3 regions of the Geodermatophilus sp. URMC 64 genome follow, and region 3 is predicted to be linked to each of the others. Evidence: predicted binding sites of a transcription regulator. Region 3 holds the regulator's gene; each other region holds the start of a gene.
The links. The regulator LexA, encoded in region 3, represses DNA repair genes until DNA is damaged. The targets are predictions, from matches to a motif close to TCGAACANNTGTTCGA.

Region 1 (7,107 bases), 760 kb from region 3:
CGGCGACGTCGTAGTCCCAGAACGGGGAGAACTCGCCCCAGCCGGCCGGCCCGCGCACGAGCACCCCGTCGCGGACGTCGATGCCGCGAAAGCGGGTGCGCATCGGCACGCGGTAGACCCGGGCCGACAGCTCAGGGTCGGCCGGGGCGGTCACGGCGATCAGCCTATTCGGCAGGGACGTAGGCTTGCCGTCCGTGGCCCGGCAGCTCATCCTCGTGCCCGCGCCCGGCCGCTCCGAGGACGCGATCCGGACGGCGGTCGAGCCCGCCGTGCGCGCCTGCCTGGCCGGCGACGCACCGCTCGCCGTCCTCCCCGCCGGCCCGGCGGCCACAGTCGACGCCGCGCGGCGGGTGCTCCGCCCGGAGGAACCGCTGGAGGACGGCGCCGACCTGCTCGTCGTGACCTCCGGCTCCACCGGCGGGGGCCGCGCCGTGCTGCTGTCCGCGGCGGCGCTCACCGCGTCGGCCGAGGCGACGCTGGACCGGCTCGGCGGGCCCGGGTCCTGGCTGCTCGCCCTGCCGGTCTCGGCGATCGCCGGCCTGCAGGTGCTCTGCCGCGGCGTCGTCGCGGGGCGCCGTCCGACCGTGCTCGGCGACGGCGAGACGCTGGCCGCCGCCCTGCAGCGCATGCCGGGGGGGCGGCGCTACACCGCGCTGGTCCCCACCCAGCTGCGCCGCCACCTCGACGACGAGCCGCAGGCGCTGGCGGCGTTCGACGCCGTCCTGGTCGGGGGCGCCGCCACCGACGCGGCCCTGCTCGCGCGGGCGCGCGCCGCGGGCGTCGCCGTCGTGACCACCTACGGCATGACCGAGACCGCCGGCGGCTGCGTCTACGACGGCGTCCCGCTGGACGGCGTCCGGGTGCGGGTCCCCGACGGCGGGATCGAGCTGGCCGGGCCGACCCTCGCGCTGGGCTACCGGCTGGATCCGGGGGCCACGGCCGAGGCGTTCGCCGGCGGCTGGTTCCGCACCCGCGACGCGGGAACGCTCGAGGCCGGCCGGCTCACCGTGCACGGCCGGCTGGACGACGTGGTGATCACCGGCGGCGTCAACGTCGCCCCGCAGGCGGTGGAGGCGGCGCTGCGCGAGCACGCCGACGTCCGCGACGCGGTGGTGTTCGGGCGACCGGACGACGAGTGGGGGCAGCGCGTGGTCGCCGCCGTCGTCCCGGCGCCGGGCGCGGAGCCGTCGCTGGCCGCGCTGCGGCCGTGGGTCGCCGACCGGCTGGGGGCGCCCGCCGCCCCGCGTGAGCTGCACGTGATCGCCACCGTGCCGACCCTGCACACCGGCAAGCCGGACCGGCGCGCCGTCGCGACTGCGATCGGGAAGTGATGGCGACCCCAGCCCAGTGGGTGGCCGGCGCCCGGCCGCGCACGCTGCCCGCCGCCGTGGCCCCGGTGCTCGTCGGCACCGGCGCCGCCGCGGCGCTCGGCGGCTTCCGGCTCGTCCCCGCCCTGCTCGCGTTGCTGGTCGCACTGGCCCTGCAGGTGGGGGTGAACTACGCCAACGACTACTCCGACGGCATCCGCGGCACCGACGCCGACCGGGTGGGCCCGATGCGGTTGGTCGGCTCGGGGGCGGCGACGCCGCGGCAGGTTCTGATCGCCACGGCACTCGCCTTCGCCGTCGCCGGGGTGGCCGGGCTGGCGCTCGCGGCGCTGTCGAGCTGGTGGCTGGTGGCCGTCGGGGCGGTCTGCATCGCGGCCGCGTGGACCTACACCGGCGGGCCGCTCCCCTACGGCTACCGCGCGCTCGGCGAGGTCTTCGTCTTCGTGTTCTTCGGCCTGGTCGCCGTCGTGGGGACGACGTTCGTGCAGACCCGCTCGCTGGAGGGGCTGGCGTTCGCCGCGGCGGTGCCGATCGGCCTGCTGATCGTGGCCATCCTGGTGGTCAACAACCTGCGCGACATCGCCGGCGACGCCGCCGTCGGGAAGCGGACGCTGGCCGTCGTCGTCGGCGACCGTGTCACCCGTTCGGGTTACACCGGTCTGATCGTGGCCGCCTTCGCCGTCGTCGTCCTCATCGGGATCGCCCGGCCGTGGGCGCTGCTCGGCCTGCTGGCCGCCCCGCTGGCCGTACGGCCGGTGCGGGTCGTCCTGGGCGGCGGCCGGGGGCCGGCGCTGATCGCCGCGCTGCAGGGAACGGGCCTGCTGACCCTGCTCACCGGCGTGACGCTCGCCACAGGACTCGCCCTCAGCAGCTGACCTCCGGCGGAAGATCTCCTCGCTGCCCGTGGCTGGCACGGACGACGGAGGGCAGCCGGAGGGGGAGATTGTCGTGGCCACTGCGGAACAGGTTCTGGACGCGGTCGACGAGGTCGTGTCGGACGGCGTGCGGCGGGGACTGCTGCACAACGACGTGGAGGACGCCGCACTCGACGGTCGGCACGTCACCATCGACGGCCGGCGGATGGTGAACTTCGGCTCCTGCTCCTACCTGGGGCTGGAGACGCATCCCGCGCTCAAGGCGGGCGTGCACGAGGCGGTGGAGCGCTTCGGAACGCAGTTCTCGTCCTCACGGGTCTACGCCTCGGCACCGCTGTACCGAGCGGTCGAGGAGACGCTGTCCCGGCTGTTCGGGCGGGGCACGATCGTCACGCCGTCCACCACGATGGGGCACCTCGCCGCCATGCCGACGCTGATCGGCAGCCGCGACGTCCTGCTCCTCGACCACCAGGTGCACAACTCCGTGCAGACCGCCGCGAAGCTGGTCCAGGCCGGCGGCGCCCGGGTGGAGCTGATCCCGCACGGCGACCTGCGCACGCTGGAGAAGCGGCTCGAGGGCTACCGCCGCACGCACCGGCGGGTCTGGTACGCCGCCGACGGCCTGTACTCGATGTACGCCGACCTGCTGCCCACGCGCGAGCTCGACGAGCTGGCCGCCCGGCACGAGAACCTGTGGCTCTACGTCGACGACGCGCACGCGGTCTCCTGGACAGGGCGGCACGGCCGCGGACATGCCCTGGAGCACCTCGCGCCGGACACGCTGGCGCGCACCGTCGTCGCCGCCTCGCTGAACAAGTCGTTCGCCGCGGCGGGCGGGGCGATCACCTTCCCCGACGAGGCGACGCGGGGGCGGGTCCTGCGCGTCGGCGGGCCGCTGATCTTCTCCGGCCCCGTCCAGCCGCCGATGCTGGGCGCGATCCTCGCCTCCGCACGGCTGCACCTGACCCCGGAGATCGACGAGCGGCAAGCGCTGCTGCTCGACCGGATCCGGCTGTTCAACTCGCTCGCCGCCGAAGCCGGCCTGCCGGTGGTCTCGGAGTCCGAGACGCCGATCCGCTGCGTGGGCGCCGGGGTGTCGGCGGTGGCCTACCGGCTGGTCGAGCGGCTGCGGTCGGCGGGCTTCCACGTGAACACGGCGTCGTTCCCCGCCGTCCCGGCCAAGCGCAGCGGCGCCCGGCTGACCATCACCGCCCACCACACCGTGGACGACGTCGCCGGGGTGGTGGCCGCCCTGGCCGAGCATCTCCCCGCGGCGATCTCCGACGAGGGAGCCTCCGTGGCCGACCTGCACCGCGCGTTCTCCCGCCAGCTGCGGGGCCGGCACGTGCTCGGCGCCGCTGCCGAACCCGTTCCGCAGCCGGCGCTCCGGCTGGAGCACCACCGCTCCGTCGCCGACCTCGACACCGCCGAGTGGGACCGGCTCCTGGGCGGCCGCGGCGCGTTCGACGCCGCCGCGCTGCGGACCTACGAGTCGGTCTTCGACATCGGCGGCACGGGCGGCGCGGGCCAGACCGAGGACGCGTGGGACTTCCACTACCTGGTCGTCCGCGACGCGGCGGGGGTACCCGTGGCCGCGACGTTCTTCACGACCGCGCTGTGGAAGGACGACATGCTCTCCCCGGCGGCGGTCTCGCGCGAGGTGGAGCGGCGGCGGTCGGAGAACGCCGACAGCTATCACCTGACCTCGACCGTCTTCGGGATGGGATCGCTGCTCACCGAGGGCGACCACCTCTACCTCGACCGCACCCGCGACTGGCAGGGCGCACTGCGGATGATCCTGTCCGCCGCGCGCCGCGAGGAGGACCTCGCCGGCGCCTCCGCCGTCGTGCTGCGCGACCTCCCCGACGGGGACGACGAGCTGCACGCGTTCCTGCTGGGCGAGGGGCTGCTGCGGCTGCCGGTCTGGAACACCTGGGTGCGCGAGGTCGACTTCGCCGACGACGAGGGCTTCCTGCGCAGGCTGACCCGCAAGCACCGCTACCACCAGCGGACGCGCGTGCTGGCCTTCGAGCCGTCCTACCGGGTCCAGGTGGTCACCGGCGGCAGCCCCGAGGCGCGGAGCGTCGACGAGGCCACGCGGGACGAGCTGTACCGGATGTACCGCAACGTCCACGCCCGGTCCCTCGAGCTCAACGTCTTCCCGCTGCCGCGGCGGCTGATCGACGCCGTCCTGGAGTCGCCGGGGTGGGAGGTCGTCCTCCTGCACCTGCCCGACCAGGCGGCCGGTCCGGTGGCATTCGCCGCCCAGCACGTCTTCGGCGGGGACGACGGCCACGTCGCGCCGCTGTTCGTGGGGCTGGACTACTCCTACGTGCCGACCCACAACAGCTACCAGCAGCTGCTGTTCCAGTCCCTGCGCAGCGCCCAGCGGCACGGTGCGCCGCGGATCCTGTACGGGATGAGCGCGGACCTCCACAAGGCCCGCTTCGGCGCACAGGCCGAGAAGCGCTGGGTCTACGTGCAGGCCACCGACACCTTCAACGCCGACGTGCTGGCCCGGATGAGCGAGACCGTCGGCGCCCGGTAGGGCGGCCTGCATCCTCGTCAAGCGGGGGCTCGGATCTGTGGACGGGCCGCTGGCCTGGGGATTCAGGTCGCGGCGACACCTCCTCGGCGGTATGGTTCGAACAAGTGATCGAGTTGCTCGGGAGGTGACCGTGGACGCGTTCATGTCGCAGATGGACGCGCTCGCGGCCGAGGAGCTCCACGGCCGGGGCCCGGCGCTGCTCGACCGCACCCGCGCACTGGTCGCCGCGCGCAACCGGATCGACGCCGAGCTGGCCCGCACCGTGCGGCAGGCCGAGTGCCAGCAGGCCTTCGCGCACGACGGGACGAACTCGCCGCAGTCGTGGCTGCGCGGGCACACCCGGCTGTCTGCCGGCGCGGCCTCGCAGCTGGTGCGCAACGGGCGTGCCCTCGACCAGCTCCCGACGCTGGCCGCCGCGCACGCCTCGGGTGCGGTGACCGGCGATCAGGTGGCGGTGATCGGGCGGATCACCGCACCCCGCTACCAGCGGCTGCTGGCCGAGCAGGGCGGCGACCTCGCCGGCATCGACCAGGTGCTGACCAGGTTCGCCGCCACCCGGCGGCACGACGAACTTGCCCGGCTGGTGCACACCTTCCTGGACCGGCTCGACGCCGACGGCCTGGAGCCGGATCCGACGGAGGAACGGTTCCTGTCCGTCGCCAAGCACACCGACGGGTCGGTGTCCTTCCGCGGGCACCTCGACGCCGTCGGCGGGGAGAAGGTGCAGGCCGCGCTGGAATCGCTCCGCCAGGCCCACCGGCCCGCCGGCGACCAGCGCTCGCACGCCCAGCAGCAGGCCGACGCCCTCGTGCAGCTCGCCGACCTCCATCTCGGCTGCGGCACCCTGCCGCTGCTGCGCACCGTCAAGCCGCACGTCGCCGTCCGCGTCGACCTGGAGGACCTGCTCGACCCCTCCACCGGACCGGCCAGCGGGCAGCTCGGCTTCGGCGGGATCCTGTCCGCCGCCCGGGCCCGCTGGGCGGCCTGCGACGCCGAGCTCACCCGCATCGTCCTCGGCCCCGAGGGACAGCCCCTCGACCTCGGCCGCACGATGCGCCTGGTTCCGCCCTGGCTGCGCAGGGCCGTCGAGGCCCGCGACGGTCACTGTGTGTTCGCCGGCTGTGACGCCCCGCACCACTGGTGCGAGGTTCATCACGTCATCCACTGGCTCTTCGGCGGCCAGACCAACCCGGAGAACTCCGGCCTGCTGTGCGAACGGCACCACACCCAGGTCCACCACGGCTTCCGCATCGAACGAGATACCGCCGGCCGATGGCACACCTACCGCCCCGACGGCAGCGAGATCCTGGTGATCCGGCCACCCGCCGCCGAAGCGGAGCTGGCCCGCGCCGGCTGACCGGCCGGGATCAGCCGGTCAGGCCGGTGAGCCCGTCTCCTCGCTCTCGCTGCCGCTCAGGCGGGCGCGCAGGTCCTCCTTGGCCGCGCGCCGGGCGACGCTGCGCGCGGCGAGCGCCTCGGTGAGCCGCTCACGCACCGGCCGCAGCGCCAGGTAGCTCACCGGCATGGACAGGAGCACGCCGAAGAGCAAACCTGCGTAGCTACCGAGCCCGGCTAACCAGAGCAGGGCCACGAGGGCGACGGCGATGAGCAGCCGGCCGAAGGTGTAGAGCAGCAACCAGGGTGCGACCCGCGGCGGTGTCGCGGGTCCGCCGTCGGGACCGGCAGGGGTCGTCGGCGCCGTCTCAGCCATGCCGTCCCTCCCACTTCGTCGACAACACCACCGTGGTCCGGGTGCGGGCGACGCCCCGGATCCGGTTCAACGCGCTGATCGTGGCCTCCAGTGCAGGGATGTCGGGAACCCGCACCTTGAGCACGTAGCCCTCGCTGCCGGCGACCCGCCAGCAGTCCTCGACCTGCGGCATGGCGCGCAGCGCCTCCTCGAGGCCGGTGTCGTCGACCGAGTCGCTCTCGATGACCCCGATCAGGGCGGTGACGTCGAGGCCGATGGCCGCGGGGTCGACGAGCGCCCGGTATCCGGTGATCACCCCGGCGGCCTCCAGCTTGCCGACGCGCTCGTGCACGGCCGGGGAGGACAGACCGACCTGACGGGCGAGCTCGGCATAGCTCGCCCGGCCGTTGGCGCGCAGCAGATCGATCAGCTGCCGGTCCACGGCGTCGATGGCGGTCTCCGTCCTGCGGGTGCGGCACAGCGTTGGTGGCTGCCCGACGCCGAGTATTCACGCGGACGTACATTGGGAGCCGACGAGGGGGGTGTACCGGTGCCGGTGTTCCTGGTGGTTCTTCTGGTCGCGGTCGGCGTGGTGGTTCTGCTCATGCGTGCCGCGTCCGCAGCGGGCAACGGTGGGAGCGTGTCCGCTCCGCGGCCGCCGCGCAT
Region 2 (7,107 bases), 1.9 Mb from region 3:
CGTCGCGCGGAGGAGGGGGTGGCATGCGGGACGCTCCGATCGCGTGGGCGGGCATCGATGAGTTCCGGGCGCGGGGAACGTTCTACCTGCGACGGCCGCGCTGCGGACCGGCTCCGAAGAGAGGACGCACCATGCCCAGGACCGTGATCTGCCTGTGGTTCGACACCGAGGCCGAGGAGGCCGCGCAGTACTACACCTCGATCTGGCCGGACTCCGAGATCCTCGGCGTCCTGCGCTACGGGTCGGAGGACCCGCAGCGCGAGGGCACGGTGCTGACCGCGAACTGGCGGCTCGGCGACACCGAGTACGTCGGCCTCAACGGCGGCCCGCAGAACTGGGCGTTCAGCGAGGCCATCTCCTTCCAGATCATGTGCGCCGACCAGGCCGAGGTCGACCACTACTGGAACGCCCTCACCGACGGCGGCGAGGAGGCCCCCTGCGGCTGGCTCAAGGACCGCTTCGGCGTCTCCTGGCAGGTCGTGCCCACCCGCCTGATGGAGCTGCAGAACGACCCCGACCCGGCCCGCCGGCAGCGCGCGGTCCAGGCGATGTTCCAGATGAAGAAGATCGTGATCGCCGACCTCGAGAGCGCCGCCGACGCCGTCCCCGCCTAGGCTCGGCGGGGTGCCGCCTGCCCCTTCCTCGACCGCCGCGGAGCAGCAGTCCGCTCGCACCGCCGCCGTCTGGGCCGCCCTCGACCCGGTGATCCGATCGGGCGCCGCGCTGCGGGTCCTCGACGTCGGCGGCGGCAGCGGCATCTTCGCCGTCCCGCTCGCCCGCCTCGGCCACGCGGTCACCGTCGTCGACCCGAGCGCCGACGCCCTGGCCACGCTCGGCCGGCGCGCCGACACCGCCGGGGTGGGGGGCGCCGTCCGCGGTGTCCAGGGGGACGGCGACCTGCTGCACGAGGTGCTGCCCGCTCTGGGCGACGGCGGCTACGACCTCGCCCTCTGCCACTCGGTGCTCGAGGTGGTCGACGACCCCGCGGTCACCCTCCGCGAGATCGCCGGCGCGGTGCGGCCGGGTGGTCAGGTGAGCGTGGCGACGGTCAACCGCGCCGGCGCCGTCCTCGCCCGCGCCCTCTCCGGCCACCCGGTCGAGGCCCTGGCACTGGTGGAGGACCGCGACCCCGCCCCCGGGCGGGCCCGTCCCGCCCGGCGCCGGTTCGCCCCCGATGAGCTGCTCGCCCTCGTCGAGGGGGCCGGGCTGCGCGCGGACAGCTGGCGCGGCGTCTCGGTCGTCGCCGACCTGCTCGACGCCTCGTCCGAGGCGGACCCGGCCAACGTGCGCGCGCTGGAGCTCGCCCTCGCCGGGACCTCGCCCTACCGGGACGTTGCCACCGGCCTGCACGTCCTGGCCACCCGGGCATGACGCTGCCGCCGGACCTCGTCCGCCCGCGCTACGGCGCGGCCACCCTCGCCGACGTCCTGCCCGGCGCCGCCGCGGCCATCGGGGTGGACGTGCGCCGCGGCGACCTGCCGGCCGATCCGCTCGGGCTCACCGCGGCGCTGGCCGGCGCCCGCCGCGTCGCCGTCCTGCTGGTCGACGGGCTCGGCATCGACCTGCTGCGCGCGCACGCCGGCCTCGCCCCGACCCTGGCGGCGCTCGCCTCCCCGGTCGGCGTCCTCCAGGCGCCGTGCCCCAGCACCACCCCCGTCAGCCTCACCACCCTGGGCACCGGGCTGCCGCCGGGCAGCCACGGCGTCCTCGGCTTCGTGACCGACGTGCCGGGGGAGGACCGCCTGCTCAACCACACCCAGTGGCGCGACGACCCCGACCCGCTGGTCTGGCAGGCCCAGCGCACCGTCTTCGAGCAGGCGTGGGACGCCGGGGTCGCGGTCACCGCCGTCGGCCCCTACGCCTACCGCGGGTCGGGGCTGTCCGAGGCGGCCTACCGGGGCGCCGACTACGCGGGGGTGGTCAGCCCCGGCGACCTGACGGCGGTGACCCTGCAGGCGCTCCGGGCGGTGCCGCGGGCGCTCGTCTACGCCTACATCCCCGAGCTGGACCTGACCGGGCACGTCCGCGGCGTCGACTCCGACAGCTGGCGGGCGCAGCTGGCGATCATCGACCGGGTCGTCGAGCAGCTGGTCGCCGGCCTGCCCGACGACGCCGCGCTGCTCGTCACGGCCGACCACGGGATGCTCGACGTGCCGCCCGACACCCGGCTGGACATCGACGACGAGCCGGACCTGGCCGACGGCGTCCGGGTCCTGGCCGGCGAGCCCCGGGCCCGCTACGTGCACACCGTCCCGGGGGCCGAGGACGACGTCCTCGCCCGCTGGCGGGCCGTCGTCGGGCACCGCGCCTGGGTCGTCGGCCGCGAGGAGGCCATCGCCAGCGGCGTGTTCGGTCCGGTGGACGCCGGCGTCGCCGCCCGCATCGGGGACGTCGTCGCGCTGGCCCGCGGTTCCTGGGCGCTGACCGCGAGCCGGCACGAGCCGGGGCCGAGCCGGCTGGCGGCCTACCACGGCTCGCTGACCGCGACCGAGCTGGCCATCCCGCTGCTCGCCGCCCGGGGCGGCGCCCTCGGCTGAGCTCAGCCGAGCGACTCCAGCCGCCAGATCCGCATGTGCGCGGGGTGCAGGGCCGAGCAGGTCAGGTGCGCCGCCTGCGCCGACGGGGAGCTCTCGACGGTCGCCGTCAGCTCGCCGTCGGGACCGGCCAGGGTCACCGTCCAGCGCTCGACCTCCGCGCCCGGCGCGGTGAGCTGCCGGATCCCCAGCGGCCGCAGGTCGTCGACGCCCACCAGCCCGAGCTCGGTGCGGGTCAGCTGCTGGGCCGCCTGCGCCGGCGGGGCCAGCCCCGCCCGGCCGCGCAGCCACGGCAGCGCGACCTGCCCCCGCGTGTGCGCCGCGACCAGGTCGCCGCCGTCCCCCGGGACCTGCCCGTAGTAGAAGCCGTGCGGGAGGACGACGACGTTGGCGGCGAACCGGTCGCCGCCGAGGTGGCTGCACTCCCACACGTCGGCGGGCCCGGGCGCCGGCAGGCTGCGCGCCAGCGGCCGTCCGCGCAGGGCGCAGCAGGCGTCGTGCGTGCCGTGCGTGCACACCAGGTAGACCGGGCCGGCCGTGGGCTCGCCGACCGAGCCGTCCCACGGGACGTCGAGCAGGTCCGCGTCCGCCTCGCGCACCGACCACCACAGCCCCTCGCGGCCGGGCCGGGAGTCCACGTAGGCCCACCGCCGGCCGGTGTCGGTCAGCCGGTCGCCGGGCCGCCGGATCAGCAGCAGCCGCACGTTCTCCCGCCGCGACCGCCGGGCCAGCAGCGGCGCCACCTCCGGATCGAACCGCGACTGCTCCAGGGCGTCGCGGCCCCACGGCCCCGGCTGCTCGATGAGCACCCAGCGCTGCGCCAGGGAAGCGGTGGCCACCAGGGGATCCCTCCGGGCCAGGGCCTGCACCGAGCAGCGGGAGGGGTCCAGCCGGCCGGCCGGACGGGCGGCGCCGGTCACGGCCGGCTCCCGGGGGAGCGGGCCCTCACCGTCGGGTCCCGGGCTCCTCCGCACGCGGCCCATCGTGCCCCGCGTCGTCCGTCCCGGCGACGGCGTCGGGCACCACCGCGATGCCCTCGGTGACCAGCCGCTTCGCAAGCGTCAGCTGGTCGTCGCCGTCCAGGCCGGGCAGGTCGGCGACCTTGAGCTCGCCGACGGCCAGCAGCTCGGCGAGGGCCGGGCGCGTCCCGGCGGGCAGCTCGTGCGTCCGCCGTCCCGCGACGAGGGTGACCCGGCCGTCCGCGGCCGGCCGGAGGCTGCAGCGCAGCCGGCGGCGCAGCTGCAGCACGGTCCCGGGGGTGAGCGCGGCCGCCGCGGCCGACTGGGCGAGCGGGGCGACCGGTTCCGGGCGCACCTGCGCCCAGGTCCGCGCGCGCACCCGGTCGGCCACCTCCGCGGGGTCGACCCGGCCGAGCCAGTCCCGCAGCGCGGTGATCACGGTCGTGACGTCGTCGGCTCCCGACGACGGATCGGCGAGGTCCAGCCCCAGCGGCAGCGAGCGGCGCAGCTCGGGGTCCTCGGCGGCGAGCGTGCGCACCAGGTCCAGCGCCGCCTCGGCGGCCGACCAGCGGGTCACCGGGTGCACGCCGACGGTCAGGTGGCCGCTGATCCGGCCCAGCGCGGTCGCCGAGTGGAGGTAGCCGCGGGGCAGGTAGAGGGCGTCGCCGGGCCGGAGCACGGTGTCGATCACCGGCTCGCGCTCGGCGGCGGCGGCCACGTCGGCGGCCCGGTCGTTCCACGGCTGGGTGCGCAGTGGGTCGGTCAGCACCGGCTCGTGGATCCGCCAGTGCTTCTCGCCGGCGAACTGCAGCACGAAGACGTCGTGGACGTCGTAGTGCGGGCTGAAGCCGCGCGAGGACGGCGGGGTGATGTAGGCGTTGACCTGCGTCGGGTGGCCGAGGTCTGCGGCGAGTGAGTCGGCGAACTCGATCAGCGGCGGCCAGAGCCGGTGCAGCCCCTGCAGGACGACCGTGCTGCCCTCGGCGAACAGCCGCAGCACCGCATCGGAGGAGACCTGGTCGGCGATCTCGGCGCCGGCGCCGCCCGAGGTGGTGAACCGCTTGGCGTCGACGACCGCGCCGTCCTTGGCGATCCGCAGGAACGGCGTGCGCAGCCCGCGGCGGGTCAGCAGCTCGTCGACGTCGTCGAGGGTGAGCAGGTCGGCGAAGGACTCACCGGTGTGCTCGGCGCGGGCGAGCAGCGGGCGCCGGGACCAGTGCTCCCGGGCGAACGCGTCCGGGTCGGTGTGCGTGCACCGCCACAGGGCCGGACGGGCGTGCTGCCCCGTCCGGCCCCGGGTGGTGAGGTCGTCGCTCAGGCGCCACCGTCCGCGCCGCCGTCGGCCCCGCCGTCGGCACCACCGTCCGCGCCGCCGTCGGCGCCACCATCGGCGCCACCATCGGCGCCGCCGTCGGCCCCGCCGTCCGCGCCGCCGTCCGCTCCGCCGTCGGCACCACCATCGGCGCCGCCGTCACGGCCCGCGCCGCCGTCGGCGCCGCCGTCCGCGCCGCCGTCGTGCCGGCCCGGGGTGCCGGATGCGCCGCCGTCGGCGGGGCCCTCCGTGCTGGTCATGTCGTCGTCGTCGAGCGCCATGTGTTCCTCCGCTTCCCGTGGGTGGTGGCGCGGGCCGCCGGACGACGGCCCCCTCGCTGCACTTACCTCGCCCATCCTGGCCTGACACCTGCGGCCTCACCAGGGGCTTCACAGACACGCCGACCGCGGCGACACGGGCGCCCGCCACGGCGCGGACCCACCCGCCGGGCGCTACTGTGCACCCAGCGAATCGAACACGTGTTCGGACAAGGAGGAGCCGTGGCCGGCCGCGCGGAGGGCTGCACCGTCCTGCACGTCGACATGGACGCCTTCTTCGCCAGCGTCGAGGTCCGCCGGCACCCCGAGCTCGCCGGGACGCCGGTGATCGTCGGCGGGGCGGGCAACCGGGGCGTGGTCACCTCGGCCACCTACGAGGCCCGCCGCTACGGCGTGCACGCCGCGATGCCGACGGCGCGGGCGCTGCGGCTGTGCCCGAACGCCACGGTGCTGCCGGGGGACATGGCGCTCTACGCCGAGGTGTCCCGCGCGGTCATGGCGCTGTTCCGGTCGATCACCCCGCTGGTGGAGCCGCTCTCGCTCGACGAGGCCTTCCTCGACGTGGCCGGCGCCGGCCGCCGGCTGGGCGACGCCGCCGAGATCGGCGAGTACCTGCGTGCCCGGGTCTTCGACGAGCAGGGGATCACCTGCTCGGTCGGGGTGGCGCCGACCAAGTTCGTGGCCAAGCTGGCCTCCACCGCCAGCAAGCCCGACGGGCTGCTCGTCGTCCGCCCGGCCGAGGTCATGGACTTCCTGCACCCGCTGCCGGTCGGCGCGCTGTGGGGTGTGGGCCCCAAGACCGAGGAGCAGCTGCTGCGGCTCGGACTGCGCACCGTCGGCGACCTCGCGCACGTGCCGGCCCGCACCCTGCAGCGGGCGGTCGGCGCCGCCGCCGGATCGCACCTGCACGAGCTGGCGTGGGGCCGCGACCCGCGGCGCGTCGTCCCCGACGAGCCGGAGCGGTCGACCGGGGCGGAGGAGACCTTCGCCACGGACGTCGACGACCCGGCGGTCATCCACCGCGAGCTGCTGCGGCTGGCCGAGCGCACGGCCGGCCGGCTGCGGTCGGTCGGCGCGCTGGCGCGCACGGTGAGCATCAAGGTGCGCTTCGCCGACTTCGCGACGATCACCCGCAGCCGCACCCTTGCCGTCCCGACCGACGTGGGCCACGAGCTCTACGAGACCGCCCGGGCGCTGTTCGACGCCCTCGGGCTGGACCGCGCCCGCATCCGCCTGGTCGGCGTGCGCGCGGAGCGGCTGGTCGACGCGGAGTCCGCGCCGCGGCAGCTGGAGCTCGGCGCCCGCGAGCACGGCCGCCGCGAGGCCGAGCTCGCCGCCGACCGCGCCGCCCGCCGGTTCGGGGCCGGCGCGGTCCGCCCGGCGACGCTGCTGCACCGGGACGGCTGGCGGCGCGGGGGAGTCGACGACGGGCCGGCCGCCGCCGTCCCGATCCCGCGCCCGGACCGGCCCCGGCGCCGCCTGCCGGCGCTCGGACCTGCTCCTTCGGCCGCCCCCGGGCACCCGGGAGAGTGATCACGAAGCGATCCCGGCGGGTCGGCGGCGACTCGCCTTTCGCGCGCTGCAATCGGCTCGTATCCTCGGTGACACCGCCGGCGGTAACGACCGGCGGTACCTGGCTAGGCCCACGTGGAGGTCGACGTGCCGCTCTCCGAGCACGAGCAGCGACTGCTGGAGCAGATCGAGCGCGCCCTCGTCGATGACGATCCCAAGTTCGCTTCCTCGGTCCGTACCGGCGACCGCCGGCTGAAGGCCCGCCGCAAGCTGCAGCTCGGTGCCGCACTCGTCATCGTCGGGCTCGCGGTCCTGACGGGCGGCGCGGTCGCGCACTCGGTGATCCTCGGGGGCATCGGCTTCCTGGTGATGTTCGGTGGGGCGGCCCTCGGCGTCCTGAACTACAAGTCCGCGACCGGGGCCGTCGAGGCCGGCGCCCCCGCGAGCGGTGGCCGCGGCCCGGCCGGTGGCCGCGGCAAGGGTGGCCGCCGCGGTCGCCAGCCGCTGAAGAA
Region 3 (7,107 bases):
GGCACCGTGTGGCTGGCCGACATCGGGGACAACCGGGCCGACCGGCCCACGGTCGCGCTCCTCGCCCTGCGGCCCGACGGGTCGACCGGGGTGTTCCGCATGACCTACCCCGACGGGCCGCACGACGCCGAGTCGCTGCTGCTGGCGCCGGACGGGACGCCGTACCTGGTCACCAAGGAGATCCTCGGGGCCAGCGGCGTCTACCGGCCCACCGCCGCCCTGGCCGACGGCGGCACGGTGGCGCTGGAGAGGGTGGCCTCGGTCAACTTCACGCTCACCGGCACCGACGGCGGTCCCGTCGGCCGCGCCGGCCAGCTGATGGCCACCGGGGGAGCGGTGTCGCGTGACGGCACGCTGCTCGCGCTGCGCACGTACACCGACGCCTACGTCTGGCCGCTGTCCGGCTCCGACGTGGCCGGCGCCCTGGGTGCGGCGCCCGTGCGGATCGCGCTGCCCTCGGCTCCACAGGGGGAGGCGATCAGCTTCAGCGCCGACGACCGGCAGCTGGTGGTCGCCGGTGAGGGCCTCCCCGGCGACGTGACCCTCGTGCCGGCCACGGCGCAGCTGGCGCCGGTCGCCGCCGCCGCGCAGGGCTCGGCCGAGGCCGACCCCGCGTCAGGTCCGCCCGCGTTCACCGCGGGCCTCATCGCCGCCGCCGTGGCCACCGTGGTGGTCTGGCTGGGCGGTCTGCTGATCCGACGGCGCGGGACCGTCTGAGCCCCGCGCCGTCGTCGGCTCAGACCCGGCGCAGGACGGTGACGACCCGGCCGAGGATCGTCGCGTCGTCCCCGGGGATCGGCTCGTACGCCGGGTTGTGCGGCAGCAGCCACACGTGCCCGTCGCGGCGCTTGTAGGTCTTCACCGTCGCCTCGCCGTCGATCATGGCGGCGACGATCTCACCGTTCTCCGCGGTGGGCTGCTGCCGGACCACGACCCAGTCGCCGTCGCAGATCGCCGCCTCGACCATGGAGTCGCCGGCGACCTTGAGCATGAACAGCGTCCCCTCACCGACCAGCTCGCGGGGCAGCGGGAACACGTCCTCCACCGCCTGCTCGGCGAGAACCGGGCCGCCGGCCGCGATCCGGCCGACGAGCGGCACGTAGGTCGGCGCGGCGGTGCCGGTCTCCTCCGCCGCCGGGAGCGCGGCCGGGCCGTGCTCGCCGGGCAGGCGCACGTCGAGGGCGCGCGGCCGGTTGGGGTCGCGGCGCAGCCAGCCCTTCTTCTGCAGCACCGAGAGCTGGTGCGCCACGGACGACGCCGAGGACAGTCCCACGGCCTCGCCGATCTCGCGCACCGACGGCGGGTAGCCCCGCCGCTCGATCGAGTCGCGGATGACCTCGAGCACCCGCCGCTGCCGCTGCGTCAGGCCGTCGCCGGCCTCGCCCCGGTCCGGGAAGGACCGCACGGCGGCCGGTGCGTCGTCCGTCGTCGTGCCGGCCGTCTCCGCCGCACGGCGCCGGCCGGTCGTGCCGGCGCCGTCACCGGCCGTCCGGCGACCGCCGGACGTCCCCCTCGTGCCCGCCACGTCTCCTCCTCGCCGCCGGCCCCGTCGCCGGATCGCGCCGTCCGTCCGTCCTTGGTGGCAGACCGTAGCGCTGTCGAACGGAATTTTCAAACACACGTTCGAAGTCCCGACGCGTCGGGTCGCTTCTGTCGGGCCCCTCCGGTAGACATTCGCACGGACGTTCGATTCGAACAGGCGTTCGACCGTGACGGGATGTCGGGATCGGCGGGAGGAGAGGGTCGTGGCAAGCGTGCAGCAGGCAGTCCTGGACTTCGACGAGGCGGTGCAGGCGCCCTGGCGGCCCTCGCTCCGGTCCGTCACGGGTGATCGCCCGATGGAGGCCGCGCGGCCCGTGCGGGCGGAACGGTCGGTCCGGCCCGGCGAGCGGGTGGGCCGTTCGCCGTCCCCGCTCGCCCCGCCGGCCCGGCCGGCGTCCTCCGCGCCGTCCGGGCGGCCCTCGGTGACCGGGCGCCCGGTCCGGGGCGGCTGCGCCACGCCCTCACGCCCGTCCGCGGCTCCGCTGCGCCTGACCCGGCGTGCCCGCCGGCTGCTGGTCGTCCTCGGGCTGGCGGCGGCGGTCGGCCTCGGCTCCTGGGTCGGTCCGCTGGTCACCGGCGGCGCGGGGGACGACCTGCGTCTCGCGGGCGTGAGCACGGTGGTGGTCGAGCCGGGTGACACGCTGTGGTCGATCGCGGCCGCAGTGGCCGACGAGGGCGACGACGTGCGCGCGGTGGTCTACGAGATCCAGCAGCTCAACCGGCTCGAGGGTGCGGGTGTCGTCCCGGGTCAGGTCCTCCAGCTGCCGTGAGCGCAGGGTGTGGTCCCGGGTTCCGACTCGTCCCGCGAAGACTCCGACAACATCCGGGCGCTGACTTCGTCAACCCTCAGTACCCGTGCCTTCACGCTCCGTACTGGTCTCACCGCTTACCGTCGTCGCGTGTCAGGCGCCATGGAGAGTCGTGCAGCGGTGTTCACCAGTCAGCCGCAGAACGTCGAGGTGTACGCGGCGGGGGAGTGGCTGCCCGGGTCGCTCCTCGGCTGGCGGCACGACGCCGGCGGCGCCTGCCAGGTCTGGGTGCGCCTGACCATGGGTGGCGTCGAGGAGTCCACCTGGACCGACCTCGAGAGCCTGCGGCTGCCCGAGCCGCACCTCGCCGTCGCGCCGGAGCCCGCGGAGGCCCCGGCGGAGGACCCGGCGGCCACGCGGAGCTTGCGCCTCTCCGGAGTCTCCGCCACCGGGCCGGTCCGCCGCGGCCGGCCCGCGGCGCCCGGCGCGCGCCCGGCCCGGGAGGTTCGGGAGCTGCCCGCCGTCCGCGAGGACGCCGCCAGCCGCGCGGTGCACCCGGCCGGCCGGCGGCGCGCCGACTCGCGGGTCGTCGGCGAGACCGCCGAGTTCCCGGCGGTGGGGGTCCGGGCGGGGCGGCACCGGGCCCCGGCGTCGCCGTCCGGATCGGGCCGGCACCGCGCCGCCGACACCGGCGTCTGGCCCGCGGTGACCGACTCGCCGGTCGACGTCCGCACGCCCGCCGCCCGCGCTGCCGGGGCCTGGGGCGCCCGGTCGGACGACACCTGGCCCGGGGTGTCCGGCGCTTCCTGGAGTGAGCCCGGCGCGCCGTCGCTCGAGCCGGACCTGCTCACCCGGCCGATGCGGCTCGGTGGCGTCGGGCGGGGCGAGTCGGTGCCGCAACCGCGCAGCGCGCGCTGGGACGACACGCTCACCGGCGTCTGAGGCCGGCGGTCCGCCGGCCGTCGGATCGAGCCCTTCCCGGCCCCGCCGGACCGGGCGCGGTGTCGCGCAGCATGCCCCTCTACCGCATCACCGGCCAGCCGGCGGGCGCGTCGCGCGGCGTGTCGTGTGACGGCTGCGGCGAGTTGTTGCGGCAGGTCACGGGCGGGTCTCGGTGGAACACAACGCGCGTGCGTCCTCTTGCACATGTAGTGGGGCCCTGCCTAGGGTTCCCCTACATCTAGTAGTTGCAGAGCTGTGAGTCCGTCCACACGGCGCCCTCAGGTTCTCCCCCGGACGTCCACCGGATGTCCCCAGGAGGGTCCACAGGCGCCGCCGGCGGACAGGCTCTGCTAGCGAGGCTCCGGAAGGAGGTGGATCGCCGTGCGGTGCCCGTTCTGCCACAACCCCGACAGCCGGGTCATCGACTCCCGGGAGGCCGACGAGGGGGCGACCACCCGTCGCCGCCGCTCCTGCCCCGCCTGCGGGCGCCGGTTCACCACCGTCGAGGAGGCGGTGCTGGCCGTCGTCAAGCGCAGCGGGGTGAGCGAGCCGTTCAACCGCGCCAAGGTCGTCGCGGGGGTCCGGCGGGCCTGCCAGGGCCGTCCGGTGGACGAGGACCAGCTGGCCCAGCTGGCCCAGCAGGTCGAGGACGCCATCCGGGCCAGCGGCGCGGCAGAGGTGCCGAGCCACGAGGTCGGGTTGGCGATCCTGCGGCCGCTGCGGGAGCTGGACGAGGTGGCCTACCTCCGCTTCGCCAGCGTCTACCGGGCGTTCGACTCCCTCGAGGACTTCGAGAAGGAGATCACCGAGCTGCGGGCCCGGCACCTGCCGGGCGGCACCCCGCCGCTGCCGGGGATGCAGCCCGACGTCCCGCCGTCCCGCCGCCGGGGCGGCGGCCGTCCGTCCACCGGCACCTGAGAACTGTCAGCACCACCCGCTACACACCAGTCAGGGCACCACCGATCGCGGCGCTTCCCCAGCCGCAGCCGCACCAAGGGAGAGCTCCAACTCATGACCGAGACCGACGACCGCCTGACCCCCACCCGAGCACGTCGCGGGGGCAAGGCGCCAGCCCGGGGGAAGGGCCTGAAGGTCAAGCGGGTCTTCACGACCGCGGGCGTGCACCCGTACGACGAGGTGACGTGGGAGCGCCGCGACGTCGTCATGACGAACTGGCGTGACGGCTCGATCAACTTCGAGCAGCGCGGCGTCGAGTTCCCCGCCGAGTGGAGCATCAACGCGACCAACATCGTCACGACCAAGTACTTCCGCGGCGCCGTCGGCAGCCCGCAGCGCGAGAACAGCCTGCGCCAGCTCATCGACCGCGTCGTCCTCACCTACGGGGCGGCCGGCCGCGAGTACGGCTACTTCGCCACCGAGGGCGACGCCGAGATCTTCGAGCACGAGCTGACCTGGATGCTGCTGCACCAGTACTTCAGCTTCAACTCGCCCGTCTGGTTCAACGTCGGCACGAGCGCGCCGCAGCAGGTCAGCGCCTGCTTCATCCTCGCCGTCGACGACACGATGGACTCGATCCTGAACTGGTACCGGGAGGAGGGGCTGATCTTCAAGGGCGGCTCCGGCGCCGGCCTGAACCTCTCCCGCATCCGCTCCTCGAAGGAGCTGCTCTCCTCCGGCGGCACCGCGTCCGGCCCGGTCAGCTTCATGCGCGGCGCCGACGCCTCCGCCGGGACGATCAAGTCCGGTGGCGCCACCCGGCGCGCGGCCAAGATGGTCGTCCTCGACATCGACCACCCCGACATCGAGGAGTTCATCGAGACCAAGGCGCGCGAGGAGGACAAGATCCGCGCGCTGCGCGACGCCGGGTACGACATGGACCTCGGCGGCAAGGACATCACCAGCGTCCAGTACCAGAACGCCAACAACTCCGTCCGGGTCTCCGACGAGTTCATGCGGGCGGTCGAGGACGGCACCGAGTTCGGTCTCCGGGCGCGGCTCGACGGCTCGGTCATCCAGACCACCGACGCCAAGGCGCTGTTCCGCAAGGTCACCCAGGCGGCCTGGGAGTGCGCCGACCCGGGCATCCAGTACGACGACACGATCAACGACTGGCACACCAACCCTGAGACCGGCCGGATCAACGCGTCCAACCCGTGCTCGGAGTACATGAGCCTGGACAACAGCTCGTGCAACCTGGCGTCGTTGAACCTGATGAAGTTCCTCAAGGACGACGGCACGTTCGACTCGAGGAACTTCGTCAAGGCCGTCGAGCTGGTCATCACGGCGATGGACATCTCCATCTGCTTCGCCGACTTCCCGACCGAGCCGATCGGTGAGACGACGCGCGCCTACCGGCAGCTGGGCATCGGCTACGCCAACCTGGGCGCTCTGCTCATGGCGACCGGCCACGCGTACGACTCGCGCGGCGGGCAGACCCTCGCGGCGGCCATCACCTCGCTGATGACCGGTACCGCCTACCGCCGCTCGGCCGAGCTGGCCGGCATCGTCGGCCCGTACGACGGCTTCGCCCGCAACGCCGACGCCCACGCCCGGGTCATGCGCAAGCACGCCGCGGCCAACGACGCGATCCGCCCGGTGGGCGCCGACGACGCCGACGTGCTCAAGGCGGCGACCGCGCAGTGGCAGGAGTGTCTCGAGATCGGCGCCGACAACGGCTGGCGCAACGCCCAGGCCTCGGTCCTGGCCCCCACCGGGACCATCGGCTTCATGATGGACTGCGACACGACCGGTATCGAGCCGGACTTCTCGCTGGTCAAGTTCAAGAAGCTGGTCGGCGGCGGCTCGATGCAGATCGTCAACCAGACGGTGCCGCGCGCGCTCAAGAGCCTGGGCTACCAGGAGGAGCAGATCGAGGCGATCGTCGAGTACATCGCCGAGCACGGCCACGTCGTCAACGCCCCGAGCCTGCGCCCGGAGCACTACGAGGTGTTCGACTGCGCGATGGGCGAGCGGGCCATCTCCCCGATGGGCCACGTGCGGATGATGGCGGCCGTCCAGCCGTTCATCTCCGGCGCCATCAGCAAGACGGTGAACATGCCGGAGTCGGCGACCGTCGAGGACGTCGAGCACATCTACTTCCAGGGCTGGAAGCTCGGCCTCAAGGCGCTGGCGATCTACCGCGACAACTGCAAGGTCGGCCAGCCGCTCTCCGACGCCAAGGCGAAGAAGGCCGAGACCAAGGCCGAGGTCGAGGCGCCGGCCGCGCTGTCGCACCCGGTGCGCAAGCGGCTGCCGAAGAAGCGGACCAGCGTCACCACCTCGTTCAGCGTCGCCGGCGCCGAGGGCTACATGACCGCCGGCATGTACGAGGACGGCAGCCTCGGTGAGGTGTTCCTCAAGCTCGGCAAGCAGGGCTCGACCCTGGCCGGTGTCATGGACGCCTTCTCCATCGCGCTGTCGATCGCGCTGCAGCACGGTGTGCCGCTGGAGACCTACATCCAAAAGTTCACCAACATGCGCTTCGAGCCGGCCGGCATGACCGACGACCCGGACATCCGGATCGCCCAGTCGGTGATGGACTACATCTTCCGTCGCCTGGCGCTGGACCACCTGCCGGTCGAGACCCGCGCGACCCTCGGCATCTTCACGGCCGAGGAGCGGGCCGCCCAGGTGTCCGGCTACGGCACCTCCGCGTCGGCCGGCACGGTCGTCGAGGAGGACGTCGACCTGGAGGCGCTGCGCAGCTCGGCTCCGACCGACGAGCGCAAGCCCGAGACCGCGACCGAGAAGCCGGTCAAGGAGGCGCACTCCTCGGCCGAGCTGCTCGAGCTGGTGACCGGCACCGCCACCGACGCGCCGCTGTGCATGACCTGCGGCACGAAGATGCGCCCCGCCGGCAGCTGCTACGTCTGCGAGGGCTGCGGCTCCACCAGCGGCTGCAGCTGATCACCGC

Region 1: the regulator LexA is predicted to act here: its motif matches at 4,848-4,863, upstream of ACWIYF_RS03705 (DUF222 domain-containing protein).
Region 2: the regulator LexA is predicted to act here: its motif matches at 5,277-5,292, upstream of dinB (DNA polymerase IV).

The regions. Positions count from the first base shown of each region.
Region 1 is NZ_CP199955.1:736,118-743,224, reverse strand. Features, by position in the region: gene ACWIYF_RS03725 (o-succinylbenzoate synthase) at 1-154, opposite strand, end outside; gene menE (o-succinylbenzoate--CoA ligase) at 195-1,331, shown strand; gene ACWIYF_RS03715 (1,4-dihydroxy-2-naphthoate polyprenyltransferase) at 1,331-2,203, shown strand; gene ACWIYF_RS03710 (aminotransferase class I/II-fold pyridoxal phosphate-dependent enzyme) at 2,277-4,751, shown strand; gene ACWIYF_RS03705 (DUF222 domain-containing protein) at 4,882-6,108, shown strand; gene ACWIYF_RS03700 (DUF4229 domain-containing protein) at 6,127-6,462, opposite strand; gene ACWIYF_RS03695 (Lrp/AsnC family transcriptional regulator) at 6,455-6,883, opposite strand; gene ACWIYF_RS03690 (hypothetical protein) at 6,992-7,107, shown strand, end outside.
Region 2 is NZ_CP199955.1:3,354,289-3,361,395, reverse strand. Features, by position in the region: gene ACWIYF_RS16310 (serine hydrolase domain-containing protein) at 1-25, opposite strand, end outside; gene ACWIYF_RS16305 (VOC family protein) at 132-614, shown strand; gene ACWIYF_RS16300 (class I SAM-dependent methyltransferase) at 625-1,371, shown strand; gene ACWIYF_RS16295 (alkaline phosphatase family protein) at 1,368-2,537, shown strand; gene ACWIYF_RS16290 (sucrase ferredoxin) at 2,540-3,454, opposite strand; gene ACWIYF_RS16285 (cupin domain-containing protein) at 3,480-4,493, opposite strand; gene ACWIYF_RS16280 (BatC protein) at 4,808-5,086, opposite strand; gene dinB (DNA polymerase IV) at 5,306-6,616, shown strand; gene ACWIYF_RS16270 (DUF3040 domain-containing protein) at 6,743-7,107, shown strand, end outside.
Region 3 is NZ_CP199955.1:1,497,012-1,504,118, forward strand. Features, by position in the region: gene ACWIYF_RS07435 (hypothetical protein) at 1-717, shown strand, start outside; gene lexA (transcriptional repressor LexA) at 737-1,525, opposite strand; gene ACWIYF_RS07445 (LysM peptidoglycan-binding domain-containing protein) at 1,746-2,312, shown strand; gene ACWIYF_RS07450 (hypothetical protein) at 2,442-3,233, shown strand; gene nrdR (transcriptional regulator NrdR) at 3,615-4,151, shown strand; gene ACWIYF_RS07460 (vitamin B12-dependent ribonucleotide reductase) at 4,245-7,100, shown strand.